Regions from separate parts of the Pseudomonas sp. 24 E 13 genome, predicted to be linked through region 3. Evidence: predicted binding sites of a transcription regulator. Region 3 holds the regulator's gene; each other region holds the start of a gene.
What was found. Region 3 encodes FliA, which starts transcription of late flagellar genes. Its sites were predicted from a motif close to CTAAAGTTTNNNNNNNNNNNGCCGNTAA; they were not measured.

Region 1 (5,607 bases), on a different contig from region 3:
GGCGGTTTGTTCAGCACCGGCGCTGACCTGGATAACCAGAGTGTTGATGTCGTTTACGTTGCGGTGGATCTCCTCGGCAACCTGACTCTGTTGTTCTGCCGCCGAGGCGACCTGTATGTTGCTGTCGCTGATGGTCGCGATGCCCTCGGCTATTTCTTCTAGCAACTCCCCTGCGCGCACTACGTTGCTCGCGCCTTCTTGAGCCTTCCCTAGAGTTTCCTGCATGGAAGTGGCGGCACGGTCGGAGCCGGATTGCAGATTGGCGATCATCTTCTGGATACTGACGGTGGAATCCTGAGTCTTTTTGGCCAGATTCCGCACCTCATCGGCGACCACGGCAAATCCACGACCCTGCTCACCGGCACGGGCAGCCTCAATGGCAGCGTTCAAAGCTAGCAGATTGGTTTGCTCTGCTACACCACGAATCACATCCAAAACCGAGGAGATGGAATAGCTTTCACCCTTGAGCTCCTCAATGATTCGGGATGTTTGTTCGGCCTGAACCTCAAGCCCTTTGATCAAGCTGATGGTGTTCTCGATTTCAGCCTTGCCCTGCATAGTGCTGGCATTAACGCGCTGCGACATCTCTGCGGCGTCGGTGGTGCTGCGCGCCACGTCTTTGACCGTGGCGCTCATCTCGCTGATGGCAGTGACCACCTGATCGGTGCCTTGACGCTGCTGGACGACGTTATTGCTAGTTTGCAGGGCCACAGCCGAAGACTGCTCGGCGGCGGTCGCGACCTGCGCCGTGGCACTCCCGATCTCACGGATCACTTCACCGATCTGTATGGCCATGTTATCCAGGTTACGCGAGATCTCGCCAAACTCGTCTCTGCCGGTGTAACGGGTTCTGGCAGTTAGGTCACGCGTGGATAGCGAAATAAGGGTGCGGTTCACGTCGACCACAGCGATTTTGATATTGCGAATAATCACCGAAGCGAGCCACAGCACCGCAATCAAAATCAGAATGACGGTGGCTATTGCGACATACAGACTGCGCTGGGCATCGGTACGCGCGACATTGGCTAGGCTCACGACCGTCTGGCCCAGTTCAGCCTCGACCTGAGCCATCATGTCGATACGGCTGGTGGAAAGGTTGAACCAGTCTTCGGGTTTGATATTAAGCGGATCGCCTAGAGGCGTATCAAATCCGAGTTTTTGCAGGCGAGCTACATCGACGGATGCGGGCTGTTGTAGAACCGCATCCAGCTTATTTTTGAACACGGCAGGAGCCCAGCGTTGAAAGGCCTCGAAATAGCCGGAGAACTCGCCCATGTTGCGGCTGAAACGTGACAACAGCGGCGCATCAAAACGGTTTTGGTTGAATGCCAGGCCAAGCAGTACACGCTCTCGACCAGAGCGCTCTTTCATGTCTACGAACTGATTGAGTGAACTCAGCCCACGCAGGATTTCCGGATCCTCAATGCTGGTTTCCAGTGAGTAAGAGAAGCCGATCAAATTTTTGATAAGATCGGTGAATCGGGTGCCGGACTCGCCGTTATTGATTGCGAGCGTGTCCACCTGCTGACGCAGTCCGGCCAAACCATCAATTGCGCGCAGCATCTTGTCAGGCGCGATAAGACCCTCGGTCGATTGCGCATGCATCGCGCTCACCGCACGGTCGGTTTCTTGGCGTAAGACTTTCAACTTGTCCTGCATCGTCTTACCACCGCTGCCCAGAAACACGCCGCTTGCGCCGCGCTCACGCTGGATAGTGGTTACTACGTCACTGAGTTTCTGCGCGGTGCCGGTAGCGGTGACCGCTCGGTTCATCTCGCTCAGTGTCTCTCGTTTGTCAGCTACAAAAATCCCGGCGAAGACCAGAAAGCCCAACAGGGGAAACATCAAAATAAGCAGTAGCTTTGTACTCAAAGGAGCATTTCTAAGCATGGCAGGCCTCAGGGCTTGAAGATGTTGTTTAAAGCTATCCAAGGCGAACGTTCTATGAAGTCGACGTCTGATAGAGCCCAGGATGGTTCAGTAGTAGCCTGCCGTAGCCAGTTTTTTCTCCGTTCGGAATGTTTCGGCTGAAACCAGCAAAGCTTTACCTGTATCTGCACAGGATTAGGGGCATGGTCGTCATGATTAGTTCAAAGTTGCTGAGCACCGGGAGCTACCCGTAAGACACTTGCTGACTCCTCTCTGAGCTATGCTGGGTCGTAGTCAAGGAGTCCATGTAGATGCCCGGTGAATACTCGCTGTCAGATGTTTTGGAAAGGATGTACCAAAACCAACTCGCTCTCGAAGCGGCGCTCATGGAGCTGACCCTCCAGGTGGAAGCCCAGGGATATGCCGAAATCGGCGACAACGTTCGTGGCGCGCTCTACACAATTGGCGAGAACGCGGGCCACATAAAACAAGGCTTAGCGCGTCTCAGCAAGCTCCCATGAGGCAGCCACTATTTGATTTTGATCTCAAGCGTGTGTCACGTGAGCACTACATTACCGGCAAAGCTGCGATCAATTTTTCACATCCTGAAAGCACGACGGGCGGGTGGCATTTTCTGTCGTATTTCGACCGGGAGGCTGGGGTCGTCAAGGTATCGTTGGCGGACATTCATTATCCAGATACCACCGACTTTTTTGGCGATGCGGGCGTAACTGACCAACTGTTTCAGCGTGGTTGGTCGGAAGGGGGGGCGAAAACTCTTTATGGCTGATCACTACCGAGCCGTAGCCGACATGATTGCGAAATGGGGCACTCAGCGGAACGAAACATTGCAGCGTTGAAATTGACGAGTGGTTTCCGGCGTCAAATGATAAAACGGTTGGTAGACCTTATTACTAATGAGATGCCGAAGATCTGCCATCGTGCAAAATCGGAGAAAGCTGAAATCTGGTTAAACTCGCAAACGAGCCGTTCTATTTGCAGGTAAACCAGGCATCGCCAGCAGCCCTCTTACACATTGCTTCAAGCTGATTTCCGGTCGCCGATGGTGAGTGAAGGAGGGGGTGTGGCAAGGACAATCACCCGCCCTGACTTGCAGGACTTACAGTTAGTTGGCTATTCGATTGAGGTTCTGTCAGTGGCACCCAGCGCAACCCCAGCCCCTTAATCAAATAGCGATTAGTCCGGTCAAAGTCCTGATCGTCCGAGACGGTGAAGCTGCCTGAGCGGAAGGATATGAGATTCATCTCCAACAAAAGAGTAATGGCCGGGCTGATGGCCGACCGAGGCACACCTGTCAGATCCATAATCCTGTCGTAGCTGACGATTGTAAGCCCATCGCGCCCTGTTAAATCTGCTTCAGAACGACGATCTTTGGTAAGTGTCCGGTAAAGTCATCTGGCTTTTTCCACGTTTTCGTTTATGACGGCCTACCGACAGGAAGGTCATCGAATATGCCTATCGGGAAAGTTCACATGCCATTGCTACCATTCCGATTTCAAACAAGTCAGTTTTGAAAGGGATTTCACCGATTTCTTGGAAACCGAAACCCTCATAGAATCGCCGCGCATTTGAGTTGGTCTTGAGTACGTCAAGCCACAGCATGCGTTCTCCGCGCTCTCTCGCTCGGCTGCAAATGAAGTGCAGGAGTTGTTTCCCATATCCTCGTCCTGCTTCGGATTTGAGAAAGTAAATTTTTTGAAGCTCCGCACCCAATTCACCAGTTAAAGGCGCAGGCGTTGACCAGTTAACTTTGGAAAAGCCTACGACCCTATCGCTTTCGTCTGAAGCTATAAGCCACAAATGGCAAGCGGAGGATTCGAGTGATTTGCCGAGCGAGTTAGGGGAAAAGTCTTGATTAAGAAAGTCTTGCATGCCGGAGAGAGACCAGATGTCCGAAAAATGCTCTTGGTAGGTCTCACAGCCGATTTCACGTAGAACATCTAGGTCGGCTTTAGTAGCTTCACGAATATTAATCATATTTCTCACCGGTATATTTGCATACACACGAGCATCAGACCCCGCGTAAGTAGCTAGATCGGCTGCCACCTATGCGGCAGCAATTTGTCAATTTCACTTGCCCGCTGCGTCGGTAGACGCGTGAGAACGTTTTTCAAATAAGCATACGGATCATGCCCATTGACCCGCGCAGACTGGATCAAGCTCATGATCGCCGCCGCCCTTTTGCCGCTGCGCAGCGACCCAGCAAACAACCAGTTCGACCGCCCAAGCGCCCACGGCCGGATCAAGTTCTCGATCTGATTGTTGTCGATGGGCACAGCACCATACCCCAGGTAGCGCGTCAGCGCTAACCAGCGTTTAAGGCTGTAATCCAGGGCCTTGGCCGTAGCCGAGCCCTCTGGGACAAGTTCTCGTTGCGCCAGCATCCACTCATGCAGTTTTTCAGCAATGGGCACCGCCGTCTCCTGGCGTAGTCGCCAACGGTCTTCATCGCTCATTTCCTTGGCGTGTCGCTCGACTTCGTACAGCCCACCAATCGAGTGAAGCGCCTGCTCCGCCAATTGGCTTTTGTTGGCTACATGCAAGTCAAAGAACTTACGGCGTGCATGGGCCATGCAGCCGATCTCGGTAATGCCCAGCTCAAAGCTGGCTTTGTAGCCGGCAAAGTCATCACAGACCAGCTTGCCGTTCCAGGTGCCCAAGAAATTACGCGCATGTTCGCCAGCACGGCTGGGGCTGAAGTCATAGACCACGGCCTTTAATGCCGAGAACGGCGTAGTGCTGTAGGCCCAGACATAAGCGCGGTGAGTTTTCCTCTCGCCGGGCGCCAGCATTTGTACCGGCGTTTCATCGGCGTGAACCACGCGCTGAGCCAGCACCACTTCGCGCAGCGCATCGACCAAGGGCTGGAGCTGCACGCCGGTTTGACCCACCCACTGCGCCAGTGTCGAGCGCGGTATGGCCATGTACCAGCACTTTCATGCGGGTAGCGCGGCGATTGGCAAACAGATAAGCGCAGTGCGGCCTCGCCGCACCGAACACCGCGATCACCCTGGCCAACGCCGTTTCAGTTCCGGCGCGCATATCCATGGGCTCGGTGGCGAGCCAGATGGCATCGATGCGGATCATCGCAACAGGTCTCGCAGAAAGGTCGAGCAGGCAGCGGCGCTTTCTGTTGGCCAGTTCACTTTTACGGTACCGCGTGGGTGTGGGATTTCGAGGCAGATCATGGACGGAATGATGTCCGATCGTGGCGCTGACGACGGCAAGGCCACGGGGATAAAGGCAGGTTGCAGGATGACAGTTCTCTGCGATTGCAGCCGAATCCATTTATGGACGAGGTTCGCGTTGAGACTGTGGCTCAGTGCGACGCTGGCAATCGACGCGCCGGGTTGGGCACACTCTTGAACGATTTGGGCCTTGAAGGATTTGGAGTAGGAACGGCGTTGTGGCTGCATGAAATACCCGCTTAGAAGGCTAGAACTGGTGCCCACTTAAATTTAAGTGCACACCATGTCTTGGCTTTGCGGGGCTGGGTAGATGACTTGGCCGGACGCTTACCTCCGTTCGAGCGCGCTGACTGCTCAGTGGACTGATTAAACTTGTTTTATCTGCCTAATCGGACTACCTAAATGACACCGTAGCGCCCGGGAGGAGCGTTGCTCGTCAAGAGAAGGGATCTCACTCTGTCGAATCGCAGCACAGGGCGTAAGGATCATTATCCAACACGACCGTTGACCTCGTTAACGATTGCGGCTG
Region 2 (5,607 bases), on a different contig from region 3:
TGGGGGCGTATCAGTGACCGAACAGACCGCACTCGCAGTTAATCCGAAGCGACCATGGGGGCCATCGGTAGTAATGATATTCACCGCCGCAGACAACAATGACAGCGCTTGCCGGAAATGTTGTTTTGATTGATCGCTAACCATAACCTTCACCTGTTAATTATTGACTTGGTGAATCCATGTTGAGAGGGATTGTTCATTCGGTCAAATTCGCTTTACTCATACGCACTATTGACAGCAGGAATAGCCGTCGCACTTAAACGCCCTCCCCTTTAGAGGCGCATGGCACGACAGTTAATTCCCACGGATTATTTACCTTATTCATATTTCGAATTTGATTTTTTCTTATCAGTCCACGCATTCTGAACGTGTATGCAAACACCCTAGCCAGAGAACAATAAACATGAACAGCAAAAACAATTTCGATTATCGTGACACACGTAAAGGCGCTCCAATCAGCATCAAGGCGGTTTCCCTGGATGATGTGATTGCGGAGATTGCCGAGCGTCGCAGCGAGTTTAACCAACGCTCCCATGTCCCTTTAGACATGATCGAAAAAATGAAAGCAGTGGGTATCTTCCGCGCCAGTACTCCCAAATGTTTCGGTGGCGATGCGCTGCCTCCAGCCGAGTTCCTACGCATCGTAGAGCGGGTTTCCGAAGCCGACGGTTCGGTCGGTTGGGTGACCGCGTTCGGCTCAGCCAACATCTACCTGGCGGCACTCCCCCCGGCAACCCAAGCGTTGATTTATGCCAACGGGCCAGACCAGGTCTATGCTGGCGGCCTTTACCCTCTACAACCCGCCAAAGAGACTGAAAATGGCTGGGAAGTCAGCGGGCACTGGCGGTTTGCTAGTGGGTGCAAAGGCGCCAACTGGATTGGTGTAGGCATAGGTGGCACATCGGCCAACGGTGGAGGACCGACGGCAGGCAAACCGCTGACCGCTGTGTTCCCGGCAAGCGAAGTGCAGATCGTCGACAACTGGAATGTTGTCGGGATGCAAGGGACGGGGAGCCATGACCTCAAATTGCACCAAAAGAACATCCAACGCGAGTGGACTTTCGTGCGGGGCAGTGCCTCCACAATTGACGAGCCCCTCTATCATTACCCGTCCGTTTCCTACCAGGCGCAAGTTCACGCCGCCGTTAACCTTGGGCTGGCACGCGCAGCACTGGACTTGGTGATCGCAATGTCGGGCAGCACCAAGACTGTCACCGGTGCCCCGCGCTTGGGTGATCGAGCTTATTATCGCAGCGAACTGGGTAAGGCAGAGGCGATGCTGCGAAGCGCCCAGGCGTTTTTCTACGAATCCGCCGAAGCTGTATGGGCTTCGCTCATCGCCGGTAATGCGGTGACCCTGCAGCAGACTAACTTATTACGCCTCAGCGCCACCCATGCCGCTCATACCGGAGCGGACGTAGTCATGAAGGCTTATCGACTGGCGGGGACTGCAGCCATCTTCAATGACAATCGTCTGCAATGGATCGTACGCGACTCCATGGTGGTGACACAGCATGCTTTCCTCGGCGAAGCGACTTACGACGGCGCTGGCGCGGTGTTCGCCGGCATCGAACCGACCATCCCCTATCCTTGAGTACCATTATGCACAGCATCTTCTACCACGCTGCTGCAGCCTCTAGAACTGATTCTGCAAGAGAAATATGCAACCTTGTTAGCGCGTCTCTACCAACTGAACGAACGTCGCGTCCAGGTCGTTTGGGTTGAAGATTGTCGCCATCGGGCTGCATCGGGCCACCATCAGTCGATGTCTGCAAGTTGGTGAGTGGGCAATATCAGTTTTAATATGCGGCACACAGCTGTTTTCGCTCAAGTGTGTCATCAAGCGACCGATAAAAACTTATGCGCTGGGCCATCCGCCGCTGCTTGCGGGGAGCACATTCCACGATCTGGGAAAACCATGACAATAAGAACAATTAACATTGCTCCGCGCGCATTTCTGGGGTTCTCCCTGATAGGCGCGCTCATGCTGATTCTCGGCCTCTTCGCCTTGTCTCAGATGAGCAAGATCCGAGCAGCTGGCGACGATATCGCGATAAATGGCGTCCCTAGCTTTCAGACCCTGAATGCTCTCACGGTGACGGGCGTCCGTATGCGGGTTTTATCGCATCGGCTGTTGACTGATCGCGAACCGAATATTCAGAACAGGACCATCGAATTACTTGAGGAACAAAACCAACAACTTAACAAGTCGCAGGCAGCATACGCCAAACTGATTTCATCTCCTGTAGAGCAATCCGACTACAACGACTATATGCGGCTGATGGGTGAATATCGCAAAATTGAAACGCGCCTTGTTACCCTCAGTCGGGCTGGCGATCTGCAGGAGCTAACGCGCGTGCTGAACGCCGAATCTGCGGCTAACGCTGAGCAGATCAACGTAGCGTTGAATAAGCTTACTGACTTCAATAACGCCCAGCTGGCTATCATCAATCAATCCGCTGCTGACCAGTACAGCTCTGCGTTCAACTGGGTTGTCGGCCTCCTCATTATTGCCTCGCTACTGACTATGCTGTTTGCCTGGATGCTGACCAAGAGCATCACCCAACCGATAGCGTTGGCACTTGAAGCGGCTGAAACCATCGCCGAAGGTAATCTGACCCGACCGATAAAGGTTGATGGCACTGACGAAGCGGGCCGGTTGCTGCTCGCCATGCAAAAGATGCAAGAGAAACTGCGCGATACCTTGATGCGTATTTCCGGATCCGCAACACAACTGGCTTCCGCTGCCGAGGAGCTGAACGCAGTTACCGATGAAAGCGCCCGTGGCCTTGCGCAGCAGGACAACGAAATAGAGCAAGCTGCGACTGCAGTCAACGAAATGACCAGCGCCGTCGAAGAAGTGGCGCGTAACGCAGTGAGCACTTCCGAGGCGTCAAAAAACGCGACGGCGTCAGCAGGCGATGGCCGGGATCTGGTTCACGAAACCGTCAACGCTATCGAACGCATGAGCGGGGATGTGCAAAGCACCGCCGATCTGATTGGTAATCTTGCGGAAGAGTCCCGCGACATCGGCAAGGTTCTGGACGTGATTCGTGGCTTGGCGGATCAGACCAACCTGCTGGCGCTGAACGCAGCTATCGAAGCGGCCAGGGCCGGTGAAGCCGGTCGCGGCTTCGCGGTTGTCGCCGATGAAGTACGCGCTTTGGCCCATCGCACTCAACAGTCCACCAGCGAAATTGAACGCATGGTTGGCAGAATTCAAGGCGGTACCCAAAAAGCAGTCAGTTCAATGCGTAACAGCACTGACCGTGCTGAATCTACCCTGAACATCGCGAAAGGCGCAGGCCTGGCGTTGGAAACCATCAACACCGCAGTGATCGAGATCAACGAGCGTAACCTGGTCATCGCCGCCGCTGCGGAAGAACAGGCTGCAGTCGCCCGTGAAGTGGACCGCAACTTGGTCAACATCCGGGACCTGTCGACGCAATCTTCCAACGGCGCCGCCCAGACGAGCGCCGCCAGCGGCGAGTTGACCCGCCTGGCGGTAGACCTGAACAGCATGGTGTCGAGGTTTCGCTTGTAAGAGGTATTGGGGGCCATCTGTTGGAGCAGGCTTGCCCGCGAGAGCGATGACGCGGTTTGCCTGATATACCAAGGCGCCTAGTTCGCAGGCAAGTCTGGCTCTCACGGAGTTCAATTTGAACCCTGATTCCGTCCACACAGTTACGGCCATTGGCGCTAAGTGTTCCGTTGGCGTGCGGGCCAACATGGCCACCCTCTCAGCTTTCCCATCGCTGGTGCGCAAGGTGACAGCGTCTGTCGATACATCCAGCGCACTAGGCTCGAACGCAGCGTGATCGATTTGGCCAACCCGTTTCTGCGAACTGAGTCGCTTACCTTGATCGCTTAAAAATAATGTTTCAGAAATCCCGCTCATTTTCAGCCGCTTCTTGAAAAAAACACTTTGAACTGAAGCCTAAAACACTTACGTGCGCATGCCTTGCGCGGAGCGCTGGCGATGATGCCTGGCCCCTAAGAAAATTACGGCTTGACCTTGCCTCTGGGTTCTCGTTAACTTCTCGCTACCTCCTACCTTCCGATAGGAAGCCAATCATGAGTTTGTTATGGAAAAGAGTCATTTCGGCAATCCTTCACTAAAGTTTGCCATTGCCTTGGGCGCCATCGCCGCACTGGGGCCCTCAGCCGTCGATATGTATTTGCCAAGCCTGCCCGAAATGGCGGTTGATTATTCGACCAGTGTTGCCAGCATTCAGCTGACGCTCACGGTCTTTTTGTTGGCAATGGGGCTTGGGCAATTGCTGTTCGGGCCGGTAGTTGACGCCTTTGGCCGTCGACGTCCACTGATAGCAGGCTTGTTGCTGTTCAGTTTGAGTGCGCTGGCTGCAGGAGCGGCACCAACCCTTGAGTGGCTACTCGTGGCACGATTTGCCCAAGGGATAGGCAGTGCTTTGACGTTGGTAGTCATCATGAGCATGGTGCGTGACGTCACTCAGGGCGTTCAGGCAGCAAAACTTTTTGGCCTGCTGCTGACCATTCAAGGTGTTGCTCCCATCATCGCCCCGGGGTTGGGTGGTTACATTGAGGCGCATTTCGGATGGCGGGCCGTCATGCTGGTACTGGCTGTTCTCGGTGCGCTGGTGGCGGTGAATTCGATGGCTGTTTTGCCTGAAACACTACCAATGCAAAAGCGCGAGCCATTGAATATGCGACTGGCGATACGCACGTATGCGCGCATCGCAAAAGACGGTCGTTTTCTAAGGCCCGCCTTAGCGCTGTCAGCAGTGTTCTTCTTTCTCTTTGCCTATGTGGGCGGCGCTACATTTGTTTATCAGAAGGAGTACGGACTGCCTGCTGCCCAGTTCGGTACGCTGTTTGGCGCAACCGGCATCGCGATTCTCATAGGGGCGGTCGTGGCGACCAGACTGGTGGGCAAGTACGGTTTGGCCCGCATGGCAACGGCTGGAGCTTTTTGCATCTTCGCAGGTTCTGTCATGGCCTACGGCGCAGCAGTATCTGGTTCTAGTTTGTACTGGCTGGCTGCCGGTGTCGCGGTAGCACTGCTTGGATTGGGGATTGCAGAAACCTCACTGATGACGCTGGTGATGTCTTCGCAAACCACTGCCCTGGGTTCAACGGCTGCATTGCTCGGCGCGTTTCAGCTTGGCATCTCGGCCTTCGCCACACCGTTGACCGGTTGGGCGAGCAGCTATGGCGCCACTGCCTGGTGCGCATTCCTGATAGTCTGCGCCGTTATGGTGGGTGCGCTGACCTGGGGCAGTGTGCGCGAAGGCAGAGCCGAGCACATCACCGCGTTAAATCATTGAATTAAAAGGTCATCCCGATGAAAGTGCTGAGCCCTTCGGCAAGCAGAATCTGTGATATCGCTCTGGTGCATTTCGCTGAGCGGGGATACGACGCCTCGTCGCTCAATGAAATCGCTGTCGTGGCAGGTATGCGCAAGCCCTCGTTATACGCGCACTTCAAGAGCAAGGATGATCTGTTCAACGCCGTGCTGAATCTGGCGCTGGCGACGGAGAGGCACTATATCGAAGAGATGTTTGCAAGCGTCCCGGCGAATGATGACGAGCCTGGCAAGCTGTACACGGACAATCTTTCAAACCGCTA
Region 3 (5,607 bases):
TGCGCTCACCCTTGCGCAGGATGTCGAAGACGTTCTCGGCGATGTGGCAGCACTCCACCAGCTCATGGAGCTGGAGGAAGCCGGCGCCCCCTTTTACAGTGTGAAAACCGCGAAAAATTGCATTGAGCAGGTTCGCATCATCCGGGCGGCTTTCCAGCTCGACCAGTTGTTCGGACAGTTGCTCTAAAATTTCGCCGGCCTCTACAAGGAAATCCTGAAGGATTTCTTCATCGGCGCCGAAGCTCATGTGGGTGCTCCTTAGAAGCCTAAACTGGACAGCAAATCGTCTACGTCATCTTGACCGGATACGACGTCTTCACGTTTATCGGCATGAATCTGCGGACCTTCACCCTTGGCGAGATGTTTTTGTGGATCTTTTTCCGAGAGGATCGCTTCGCGGTCATGTTCGATGCCGGCAAAACGGTCGACCTGACCGGCCATGAGCACCAGTTTGAGCAGGTTGCTTTCCACTTCGGTGACCAGTTGGGTCACCCGCTTGATCACCTGGCCTGTGAGGTCCTGGTAATCCTGGGCCAGCAGAATATCGTTGAGGTTGCTGGCCACCGTGCGGTTTTCCTGCTCGCTGCGCGACAGAAAACCGTCGACGCGACGCGCCAGCTCACGGAACTCTTCAGCCCCCACTTCGCGGCGCATGAAGCGGCCCCAGTCCACGCTCAGGGCGTGGGCTTCGCTGGCCATGCCGTTGACCAGGGGCGTGGCGTTTTCCACCAGGTCCATGGTGCGGTTGGCCGCCGCCTCGGTCAGCCTGACCACATAGGACAAGCGTTCAGTGGCATCGGTGATCTGCGAAATCTCTTCGGCCTGGGGCATGCGCGGGTCAATCTGGAAATTGACGATCGCACTGTGCAGCTCGCGTGTGAGCTTGCCCACTTCCTGGTACAGGCCGCGGTCACGGGTCTGGTTAAGCTCATGGATCAACTGCACCGCGTCGGCGAAATGGCCTTTTTCCAGGCTGTCGACCAACTGGTGAGCATGCTTTTTCAGGGTCGACTCAAAGTCGCCCAGTGTTGTTTCTTTATGCTCCATAGCTCCCCCGCGATGGCATTAGCCGTGGATGCGTTCGAAGATTTTTTCGATCTTCTCTTTCAAGGCCAATGCTGTGAATGGCTTGACCACGTAACCGTTGACCCCGGCTTGGGCGGCTTCGATGATCTGTTCACGCTTGGCTTCGGCGGTCACCATCAACACCGGCAGGCTGCGCAGTTTTTCATCGGCGCGCACATGGCGCAGCAAATCGATACCGGTCATGCCCGGCATGTTCCAGTCGGTTACCAGAAAGTCGATGCTGCCGCTGTTGAGGATCGGAATCGCCGTAATGCCGTCATCCGCCTCGACCGTGTTAGTGAACCCAAGGTCACGCAACAGGTTTTTTATGATCCGCCGCATCGTTGAGAAGTCATCAACGATGAGGATTTTCATGTTCTTGTCCAATTCGACCTCCAAGCAGTCTTAAACGCGCCCAGCACCTGGACGCGCCACTTCAATCAACAGGCGTTACACAAAAAGGACTGCCCAGGGCACCACGGAGCGAATCCGCGAAGGCCGAAACCTTCGCGGTAGCATCTGCAGTGTCCCCACACTGCCTGTCAGCGCGCGCGCCACTCTCCCAACCGCCCCCGCAAGCGGGCCGCGCACTGGCTATGCAACTGGCTGACACGCGATTCGCTGACCCCCAGGACCTCACCGATTTCCTTGAGGTTCAGCTCTTCGTCGTAGTACAGCGCCAGCACCAGGCGCTCACGCTCCGGCAGATTGGCAATGGCGTCCGCCAATGCTCCCTGGAAACGCTCATCTTCCAGATCGCGCGACGGTTCCATATGCGCACTCGCGCCGTCCTCGTGCAGCCCTTCGTGTTCGCCGTCCTGTAACAGGTCGTCGAAACTGAACAGGCGGCTGCCCAAGGTATCGTTCAAAATCCCGTAATAATCGTCGAGACTCAATTGGAGTTCGGCCGCAACTTCATGATCTTTAGCGTCACGACCGGTTTTTGCTTCAATTGCGCGAATTGCGTCACTGACCATGCGCGTATTGCGGTGTACCGAACGCGGCGCCCAGTCCCCTTTACGCACCTCATCGAGCATCGCGCCACGGATACGGATACCCGCATACGTCTCGAAACTCGCGCCCTTGCTCGCGTCATATTTGGTCGACACTTCGAGCAGGCCGATCATGCCGGCCTGGATCAGGTCTTCAACCTGCACGCTGGCAGGCAGGCGCGCCAGCAGGTGATAGGCAATGCGCTTGACCAGGGGCGCATAGCGCTCGATCAATTCGCCCTGGCTGTCACGTGCCGACTTTTTGTAAAGGTTGTAGCCGCTTGATGTCATAGCACAGGTCCCGCGCTCGTCTGATGCACCAGTCGCTCGACGAAAAACTCCAGATGCCCCCGAGGGTTGGCAGGCAACGGCCAGGTATCGACCTTCTGGGCAATGGCCTTGAATGCCAGTGCGCACTTCGAACGAGGGAACGCTTCGTAGACCGCACGCTGCTTTTGCACGGCCTTGCGCACACACTCGTCGTAGGGAACGGCGCCGACGTATTGTAAAGCCACATCGAGGAAACGATCCGTGACCTTGGTCAACTTGGCGAACAGGTTACGCCCTTCCTGCGGGCTCTGGGCCATGTTGGCCAGCACGCGAAAGCGGTTCATGCCGTAGTCACGGTTGAGCAGTTTGATCAGGGCGTAGGCATCGGTAATCGAGGTGGGCTCGTCGCACACCACCAGCAGTACTTCTTGCGCTGCGCGGACAAAGCTGACCACCGACTCGCCGATCCCGGCGGCGGTGTCGATCACCAGCACGTCAAGGTTGTCGCCGATATCGCTGAAGGCCTGGATCAGGCCGGCATGCTGCGCCGGACTCAAGTGCACCATGCTCTGGGTGCCGGAGGCGGCCGGCACGATGCGGATCCCACCGGGCCCCTGCAGCAGCACGTCGCGCAGCTCACAGCGGCCTTCGATCACATCGGCCAGCGTGTGTTTGGGGGTCAGCCCCAACAGAACGTCCACGTTGGCCAGGCCCAGGTCAGCATCCAGCAGCATGACGCGACGGCCAAGCTCTGCCAGGGCCAGGGACAAATTCACTGACACGTTAGTTTTGCCGACGCCACCTTTGCCGCCGGTCACCGCGATCACCTGTACGGGATGCATGCTGCCCATTTTATTTCTTTACCTTGTCTTGCTTAGACGCAGGCTACATGGCTTGGCCGCGTGTATCGCTTGCAGACCATCGATGTAGGTACATTTCACGGTGTTCATCCTGCCTCATCCCACCCGTTTTGCCGGGTTGTGATAAAGGTCGGCGAACATATCAGCCATCGCTTCCTCGCTAGGCTCGTCTTGCATTTGCACGCTGACAGCACGGCTGACCAACTGATGACGGCGCGGCAGATGCAAATCATCCGGAATCCGCGGCCCGTCGGTCAGGTAGGCGACCGGTAGTTCATGACTGATTGCCAGGCTCAGCACTTCGCCCAGGCTGGCGGTTTCATCCAGTTTGGTCAGGATACAACCGGCCAGGCCGCAGCGCTTATAGCTGTGGTAGGCAGCGGTAAGAACCTGTTTCTGGCTGGTGGTTGCAAGCACCAGGTAATTTTTCGACTTGATGCCACGCCCGGCCAGGCTTTCGAGCTGCATGCGCAGGGCCGGGTCGCTGGCTTGCAGGCCGGCGGTATCGATCAACACCACGCGCTTGCGCAGCAGCGGGTCGAGGGCGTTGGCCAGGGACTGGCCCGGGTCGACGTGGGTCACCGGCACATTGAGGATGCGGCCCAGGGTCTTGAGCTGTTCCTGGGCGCCGATGCGATAACTGTCCATGCTCACCAGCGCGATGTTCTGCGCGCCGTACTTGAGTACATAACGGGCGGCCAGCTTGGCCAGGGTGGTGGTCTTGCCCATGCCGGCAGGACCGACCATGGCGATCACCCCGCCCTCTTCCAGGGGTTCGATCTCCGGGGTGGCGATCATGCGCGCCAGGTGCGCCAGCAGCATGCGCCAGGCTTGGCGTGGTTCTTCGACTTCGGCAGTCAGCGCCAGCAGGTCACGGGACAACGGGCCGGACAGGCCGATGCGTTGCAGGCGACGCCACAGGTTGGCCTGCTGCGGCTTGCTGCCTTGCAGTTGCGTCCAGGCCAAAGAGCCGAGTTGCACTTCGAGCAGCTCGCGCAGGCCGTTGAGTTCAAAGCGCATCGAATCGAACACACGCTGATCGACTGCGGCGGCCGGGGCTGGCGCGGCGGGACGTGGCGGTTCGACGAACGTAGGTTCCACCAGCGGCTCGGAAGCGGTCAGCGGCAGGCCGGCGAACAACTGGCGATTGGTGGTGGCGTCGCTGTCGCCGCGCATGCTCAATTCGGCCTGGGCCGAGACGATGCGCGAAGCGGTCTTGCGCAGCTCGTCTTCAAGCTCCATGTTCGGCACGCGCGGGGCCAGGGCCTGGGGGGTGTAATCCAGGGCAGCCGTCAGCTCGACACCGCCGGCAATACGGCGGTTACCGATAATCGCGGCATCGGCGCCCAGCTCATCGCGGACCAACTTCATGGCCTGACGCATATCGGCGGCGAAAAAACGCTTTACTTGCATAACCCACTACCCTCAGCCGTTGGGCCCTACTGTCGCGACGATAGTCACTTGCTTATTGTCAGGAATTTCCTGGTAAGCCAACACGTGCAAATTCGGTACTGCCAGGCGTCCAAAGCGCGACAACATCGCGCGGACCGGACCGGCCACCAGCAGAATCACCGGCTGGCCCTGCATTTCCTGGCGCTGCGCGGCTTCGATCAACGAACGCTGCAGCTTTTCAGCCATGCTTGGCTCCAGCAAAACCCCTTCTTCCTGGCCTTGCCCTGCCTTCTGAATACTATTGAGCAATATCTGTTCCAACCTTGGCTCCAAGGTGATAACAGGCAGCTCAGACTCAACGCCTACAATGCTTTGCACGATTGCGCGGGACAAACCGACGCGCACCGCAGCCACCAGCGCGGCAGTATCTTGACTCTTGGCGGCGTTGTTGGCGATGGCCTCGGCAATGCTGCGAATGTCCCGTACCGGCACTTGTTCGGCGAGCAAGGCTTGCAGCACCTTGAGCAACTGCGACAGCGACAGCACGCCCGGCACCAGCTCTTCGGCCAGTTTCGGCGAGGCCTTGGCCAGCAAACCCATCAATTGCTGGACTTCCTCGTGGCCGATCAGCTCGTGGGAGTGCTTGTAGAGAATCTGGTTGAGGTGGGTGGCGACCACGGTGCTGGCGTCGACCACGGTGTAACCCAGCGATTGCGCCTGGCTGCGCTGGCTGACTTCGATCCACACCGCTTCCAGGCCGAAAGCCGGATCTTTGGCGGTAATGCCGTTGAGCGTACCGAACACCTGCCCCGGGTTGATCGCAAGTTCGCGGTCGGGGTAGATCTCGGCTTCGGCCAGGATCACGCCCATCAAGGTCAGGCGATAGGCGCTGGGGGCCAGGTCGAGGTTGTCGCGGATATGCACGGTGGGCATCAGGAAGCCCAGGTCCTGGGACAGCTTCTTGCGCACACCCTTGATCCGCGCCAGCAGCTGGCCGCCCTGGTTGCGGTCCACCAGCGGAATCAGGC
Region 4 (5,607 bases), on a different contig from region 3:
GAAAAGCCTGCGCATCGAACAGGCTCACCCTCTATGGATCGCTCTATTCAGGGCTTTTATCGCAGATATCCAAACACCAGTCGAACCTTGCACCTGATCCAGGTTCACAGGTGGTGCGCGGTATATTTATCTGCCCGCTATGTACCTTTCAGCCACGCAGTCAGCGTCTGAGCTTAAGCAAAATAATCCCTGGAAAAGGCTAATGCCGCCTGTCCGGACCCGACCAACGCGGACTATCATGCGATAGCCCTGTCCCCTCACTGCAAGGAGCCGCTCGGAACGCCGATGCGCCAGATCTGGAAATCTTTTCGAGCCCTTTATTTCGCCTCCTTGATGATGCTGATCGGCTCCGGCCTGCTCAGTACTTATTTAGCCTTGCGACTGGCGGCTGACCATGTCGACAGCCTGTGGGTGGGTGCGTTGATGGCGGCCAACTACTTTGGCCTGGTGCTGGGCGGCAAGATCGGGCACCGCTTGATCGCTCGTGTCGGGCATATACGCGCCTACGCGACCTGCGCCGGGATCGTCGGCGCGGCTGTGCTGGGGCACGGTTTGATCGATTGGCTGCCTGCCTGGATCGTCCTGCGGGTGATCGTGGGCCTGGGGATGATGTGCCAGTACATGGTCATTGAAAGCTGGCTCAATGAGCAGGCGGAGGCCAAGCAGCGTGGCGTAGTGTTCAGCGGCTATATGATCGCTTCCTACCTCGGTCTCGTACTGGGCCAGCTGATACTGGTCATGCATCCCCATCTGGGGCTTGAACTGCTGATGCTGGTCGCGCTGTGCTTTGCCCTGTGCCTGGTGCCGGTGGCCATGACCCGACGTATTCACCCCGCACCGCTGCATCCGGCGCCGATGGAGCCGCGTTTCTTTATCAAGCGCGTGCCACAGTCCCTCAGCACGGTGCTGGGGGCTGGACTGATCGTGGGCTCGTTCTATGGCCTGGCGCCGCTCTATGCCTCCCAGCAGGGGTTGACGACCGAGCAAGTCGGCCTGTTCATGGGCTCCTGCATTTTTGCGGGACTGCTCGTGCAGTGGCCGCTGGGCTGGTTGTCCGACCGCTATGACCGCGCGCTGCTGATCCGCTGCTTTGCCTTGTGTCTGGCAGTGGCGGCATTGCCCTTGGCGATCATGACTCAGGTTCCGTTGGAAGTGCTGTTCGTAGCGGGCTTCTTTTGTTCACTTGTGCAGTTTTGTCTGTACCCGTTGGCCGTGGCTTTTTCCAACGACCACGTAGAAGGTGATCGCCGGGTCTCGCTGACGGCCATGTTGCTGGTGACTTACGGAGTGGGCGCCAGTATCGGCCCGCTTCTGGCAGGTGTGGTGATGAAGCTGTTCGGCAGCCAGATGCTGTACGCGTTTTTCAGCCTCTGCGCGTTGATCCTGGTATGGCGCATACGGCCGAAGGCGGTGACCAACTTGCATCAGGTAGACGATGCGCCGCTGCATCACGTGGCGATGCCTGACAGTATGTCCAGCTCGCCGTTGGTGGCAGCCCTTGACCCGCGGGTAGATGAACAGGTGGTGCAAGAGCAGATGCAGGCCACTGTTCCTGAACCGGACCCAGAACCTGTCGTCGACGAGCCGGCTGTCGAGGTAGCGCCTGAGTCGACAGACTCGGAAGACCATCCCCACGACTTGAGCAGAGCGCGCCCCTGAACGGAAAACGGGCAGACCCTATCAGGATCTGCCCGTTTTCACTTCAGCGTTCGAGGCTTAAAAGTCGTCGTCCTTGTCGAAGCGTCGAGCTTCACGCTGCAGCTGATACACAAAGCGTTCTACCTGGCGCTGCACCAAACCGCTCATGTTATGAAAGCGCACGCCGGCAAACGTGGTGTTGATCCTGTCTTCGAAATGCAGGTAACGCAACTCGACAGCGGTAGTCATGTTGCCGAATGGCAGCGCGGCGATGAAGCGGTCGTAGACCTGCCCCAGTTGCAGGCGTTCGGCGATGTCGCCTTCAAAGCGCAATTTGCATCCAGTGGCGGAAATGTCCAGCAACTTGCCGTTGACCGGAGCCTTGAGCTTTTCGCCGCCCAATTCGATATTGACCAACTGCGCCAATTTCAGTGCCGCGCGAAATGCATTGCGACGCTGATGATAGACCACCTCACCGGGCATGCTGCCACTGTAGATACGGTGACCATCCTTCTCGCTGATGCTCAGCGTGCCGTTACTCTCCCAGGCGACCCGGACACCGTCATGAAAACCTTCGACGCGGAAGGGTTCGCCATTTTCGAGGTGACGTTCACCGTCACGCGGAATCATTTCGTCCAGCACCAGCGTCTTGCTGTCCCGGTCGATGTCCACAAGGTAGCTTTGGAAGCGTTGGCTGCGTTCGTGGAAAGTGATGATCAATGGATCATGGCTTTCCTGGAGCATCCGCAGCGTGCTGGCGATTTCCAAAGGTGTGGTAAGAACCTTGGGTGGCTGCGGTGCATCTTCCGCATTAAGGGCGTTGAACACGGTTGTTCCATCTCCAGGAAAATACGACTACACGCAAGAACCGGCATTTTGCCAGTATGTAGCGCACCTTGGATAGGCCGCGCTTTGAACCGCTGTCAGGCTTGGCTGCGGGTGCTTGGCTTGACCAGGCGTGAAGTGGACCCCTGGGCGTTATACAGGGCCGGGGGCTCGCCGCCGTGAAGAATACGTAACTGATTGGCCGTGGTGGCTTGCTGTAGCTGAATCGACTGGCCGTTGAGCAGATTGGCTTCCTGGCACTGGGTGAGCAGGTGATTGAGCGCTTTGCTTTGCGTCAGCAACTGATCGCCGACCGAGGAATGGCTTGCCAACTGTGCCAGGCCGTCGTGATCGGCGGGCAGGCCCAGGCTGTTGAGGATCTCGCTGCGCTTCGTGCCGTGCTGTTCGAGCAGCACAATCAGCGATTGTTTGCGCGCGAGTATTTCTTCGAGCAAAGGCATATCCCGGCCATACAGGGCCAGGGACTCTTCTTTTAGCAGCTCGAGCAGTTGTTGCGTCGGCGCCAGATCATCAATGATCAGTTGAAGCAAATGTTCGTCGTGGTGCATGGCTGGCCTTGGGTTTTAAGCGTCCAGAAGCCCAGCGCAGGCCTTTGCCTAGCGCTCGGCTTCGAAGTTAAGCAGCTTGCTGGCTACACGGTTGCTGTCGACTGTGTAACTGCCATCGGCGATAGCCTGTTTCAACTCGGCCACGCGGGCTTTATTGACAACCGGTTGATCGCGCAGCGAGTCAGTGACCTTCTGCAACTGCTGAGCCTCATTACTCAGGTGAACCGACTCCCCACTCTGGCTCGCACTCGCCTGCTCTGCCTTGGCCGGCAGGGGCTGGGACTTGGCTTCTACGTTTTCCTTGCCGGCAGTACGCGTAGTGCCTGACGTCGTCGGGGTGTTATTTAAACGGCTGAAATCAATGACCATGATCAAAAAACCTCTGGGTATTTGGACGCTTGCCATGTTTTCGGCAATACCCGGACAAACTTTAGGCGCGAATGACAATAAATCTCCGCACGGAGCACTCTATGCACAGTGTAGGAAAACCTGGCGCCCCGTACCAGTCATCTATAACGCCACCTCGACTTGGCCCGGAGCTGTCACTCGCGCCTTGATCACGCGGTTGGAGTTGAGGTTCTTGACGCGAATCTGTTCGCTCATGCCACCGTTGGACAGCGCTTCCCCCGGCATTTTTACGTTCAACCCGCCGCTGCTGGCGGAAATCACGACCTGGTCACCTTTACGAATGACTTCAGCCTGCTCCAGGTGAACCAGGGTAATCACTTGGTCGGTGACCACTGGTCGGGTGAGGCGCTGCCCGATCGCCTGGTCCAGGGAGGTCAGGTAACCCTGGTTGATCAGGCTGATATCCCGTTCACGCAGTGCAACGTCGTCATCGCCAATGATGCCGGTGCGCTTCAACGGCCGTGCCACCACGACGACGTCGCGGAACAATTTGACTTGAGCCGGTACAAACACCGTCCAGGGTGAGGCGCCTTCACAGCGTACTTTTACGGTGACACGGCCAATGGGCTGGGCCGGGCTTTCCAGGGTGGCTGTCAATTCCTTGTCACACATCGGCATGCGCAGGCGCGGGTCCAACTGATTGACCTGGATCTCATAGCGCCCCGGTGTCTGGGTGGTCTCCAGATAATCTTCTACAGTGTATTCAAGAAAGCCCTGGGTGACGCCGATAAGGAGATCAGGCAGGGTGACGTTGTCGGCGCGAGCGGTGACGCCCACGCCCCAGACAAGCAGCGCCATCGCGGCGCAGAGCAATCTGCGATACTTTGGGCGGCAAGCGCGTCGGGAAACTGTCGTTTTAATATCCATAGCCAACCAAATAGCAAAGCTCGTGCCGTTTAGTGTTGGGTACGCATCGTACCTCTGGGATTTAGGAGTCTGGGCATGGCAGGTGTAATGGATTCAGTAAACCAGCGCACACAGCTGGTAGGGCAGAATCGCCTGGAGTTGTTGCTTTTTCGCCTGGACGGCAAGCAGCTGTACGGGATCAACGTGTTTAAAGTGCGCGAAGTGCTGCAGTGTCCCAAGCTGACGATCATGCCCAAGTCCAGTCCGGTGGTGTGTGGCGTTGCCAATATACGTGGCGCGACCATCCCCATTCTTGACTTGGCAATGGCCACCGGGTCCTCTGGTTTGCAGGACCGCGAGAGCCCGTTCGTGATCATTACCGAGTACAACACCAAGACCCAGGGGTTTCTGGTGCGCTCGGTGGAACGTATCGTCAACATGAACTGGGAAGAGATTCATCCGCCGCCCAAGGGCACCGGGCGCGATCATTACCTCACGGCGGTGACGCGGGTGGATAACCAGTTGGTCGAGATCATCGACGTGGAGAAAATCCTCGCCGAGGTTGCGCCCACCTCGGAAACGATTTCCGTCGGGGTCGTGGATGCCGAGACGGCACACAAGGCGGTATCCCTGCGCGTGTTGACCGTGGACGACTCCTCTGTCGCGCGCAAGCAGGTCACGCGTTGCCTGCAAACCGTTGGCGTCGAGGTCGTAGCCCTTAATGATGGGCGCCAAGCCTTGGATTACCTGCGCAAGTTGGTGGACGAGGGCAAGAAGCCGGAAGAAGAGTTCCTGATGATGATTTCCGACATTGAAATGCCGGAAATGGACGGATACACCCTCACGGCTGAAATACGCAACGATCCACGCATGCAAAAATTGCACATCATCCTGCATACTTCGTTGTCGGGGGTATTCAATCAGGCCATGGTCAAGAAGGTCGGTGCAGATGACTTCCTGGCCAAATTCCGGCCTGATGACCTCGCATCCCGGGTAGTCGACCGGATCAAGGCAGCAGATCACGGCTAGGGGCATTTCTCCTGGCGGTCACACGATTTAAGAGGCGGTACCATTGTCTACGGGTAATTTGGATTTCGAACAGTTCCGGGTCTTCCTGGAAAAAGCCTGTGGCATATTGCTCGGTGAAAACAAGCAGTACCTGGTATCCAGCCGTCTCAACAAGCTGATGGAACAGCAGGGCATCAAATCCCTGGGTGAGCTGGTCCAGCGTATCCAGGGGCAGCCGCGCAGCGGGCTCAAGGAGATGGTGGTCGATGCCATGACCACCAACGAAACCTTATGGTTTCGCGATACCTACCCC

Region 1: the regulator FliA is predicted to act here: its motif matches at 2,021-2,048, upstream of BFP90_RS10980 (methyl-accepting chemotaxis protein).
Region 2: the regulator FliA is predicted to act here: its motif matches at 1,827-1,854, upstream of BFP90_RS22425 (methyl-accepting chemotaxis protein).
Region 4: the regulator FliA is predicted to act here: its motif matches at 3,439-3,466, upstream of flgM (flagellar biosynthesis anti-sigma factor FlgM).

Annotation. Positions count from the first base shown of each region.
Region 1 covers NZ_CVTO01000110.1:29,565-35,171, reverse strand. The annotation lists gene BFP90_RS10980 (methyl-accepting chemotaxis protein) at 1-1,845, opposite strand, end outside; gene BFP90_RS10975 (hypothetical protein) at 2,181-2,390, shown strand; partial or broken gene BFP90_RS29155 (hypothetical protein) at 2,387-2,875, shown strand; gene BFP90_RS10965 (GNAT family N-acetyltransferase) at 3,346-3,867, opposite strand; partial or broken gene BFP90_RS10960 (IS66 family transposase) at 3,921-4,814, opposite strand; gene tnpB (IS66 family insertion sequence element accessory protein TnpB) at 4,696-4,938, opposite strand; gene BFP90_RS27300 (IS66-like element accessory protein TnpA) at 4,974-5,306, opposite strand.
Region 2 covers NZ_CVTO01000150.1:200,866-206,472, forward strand. The annotation lists gene BFP90_RS22415 (flavin reductase) at 1-144, opposite strand, end outside; gene BFP90_RS22420 (acyl-CoA dehydrogenase family protein) at 404-1,594, shown strand; gene BFP90_RS22425 (methyl-accepting chemotaxis protein) at 1,919-3,544, shown strand; partial or broken gene BFP90_RS29325 (transcriptional regulator FeaR) at 3,764-3,868, shown strand; gene BFP90_RS22430 (multidrug effflux MFS transporter) at 4,086-5,306, shown strand; gene BFP90_RS22435 (TetR/AcrR family transcriptional regulator) at 5,324-5,607, shown strand, end outside.
Region 3 covers NZ_CVTO01000027.1:6,006-11,612, reverse strand. The annotation lists partial or broken gene BFP90_RS01040 (Hpt domain-containing protein) at 1-247, opposite strand, end outside; gene BFP90_RS01035 (protein phosphatase CheZ) at 259-1,047, opposite strand; gene BFP90_RS01030 (chemotaxis response regulator CheY) at 1,066-1,440, opposite strand; gene fliA (RNA polymerase sigma factor FliA) at 1,608-2,348, opposite strand; gene fleN (flagellar synthesis regulator FleN) at 2,345-3,178, opposite strand; gene flhF (flagellar biosynthesis protein FlhF) at 3,284-4,600, opposite strand; gene flhA (flagellar biosynthesis protein FlhA) at 4,613-5,607, opposite strand, start outside.
Region 4 covers NZ_CVTO01000076.1:72-5,678, forward strand. The annotation lists partial or broken gene BFP90_RS28910 (hypothetical protein) at 1-171, shown strand, start outside; gene BFP90_RS04010 (MFS transporter) at 286-1,659, shown strand; gene BFP90_RS04015 (flagellar brake protein) at 1,717-2,466, opposite strand; gene BFP90_RS04020 (flagellar protein FlgN) at 2,562-3,032, opposite strand; gene flgM (flagellar biosynthesis anti-sigma factor FlgM) at 3,081-3,401, opposite strand; gene flgA (flagellar basal body P-ring formation chaperone FlgA) at 3,543-4,307, opposite strand; gene BFP90_RS04035 (chemotaxis protein CheV) at 4,383-5,315, shown strand; gene cheR (protein-glutamate O-methyltransferase CheR) at 5,359-5,607, shown strand, end outside.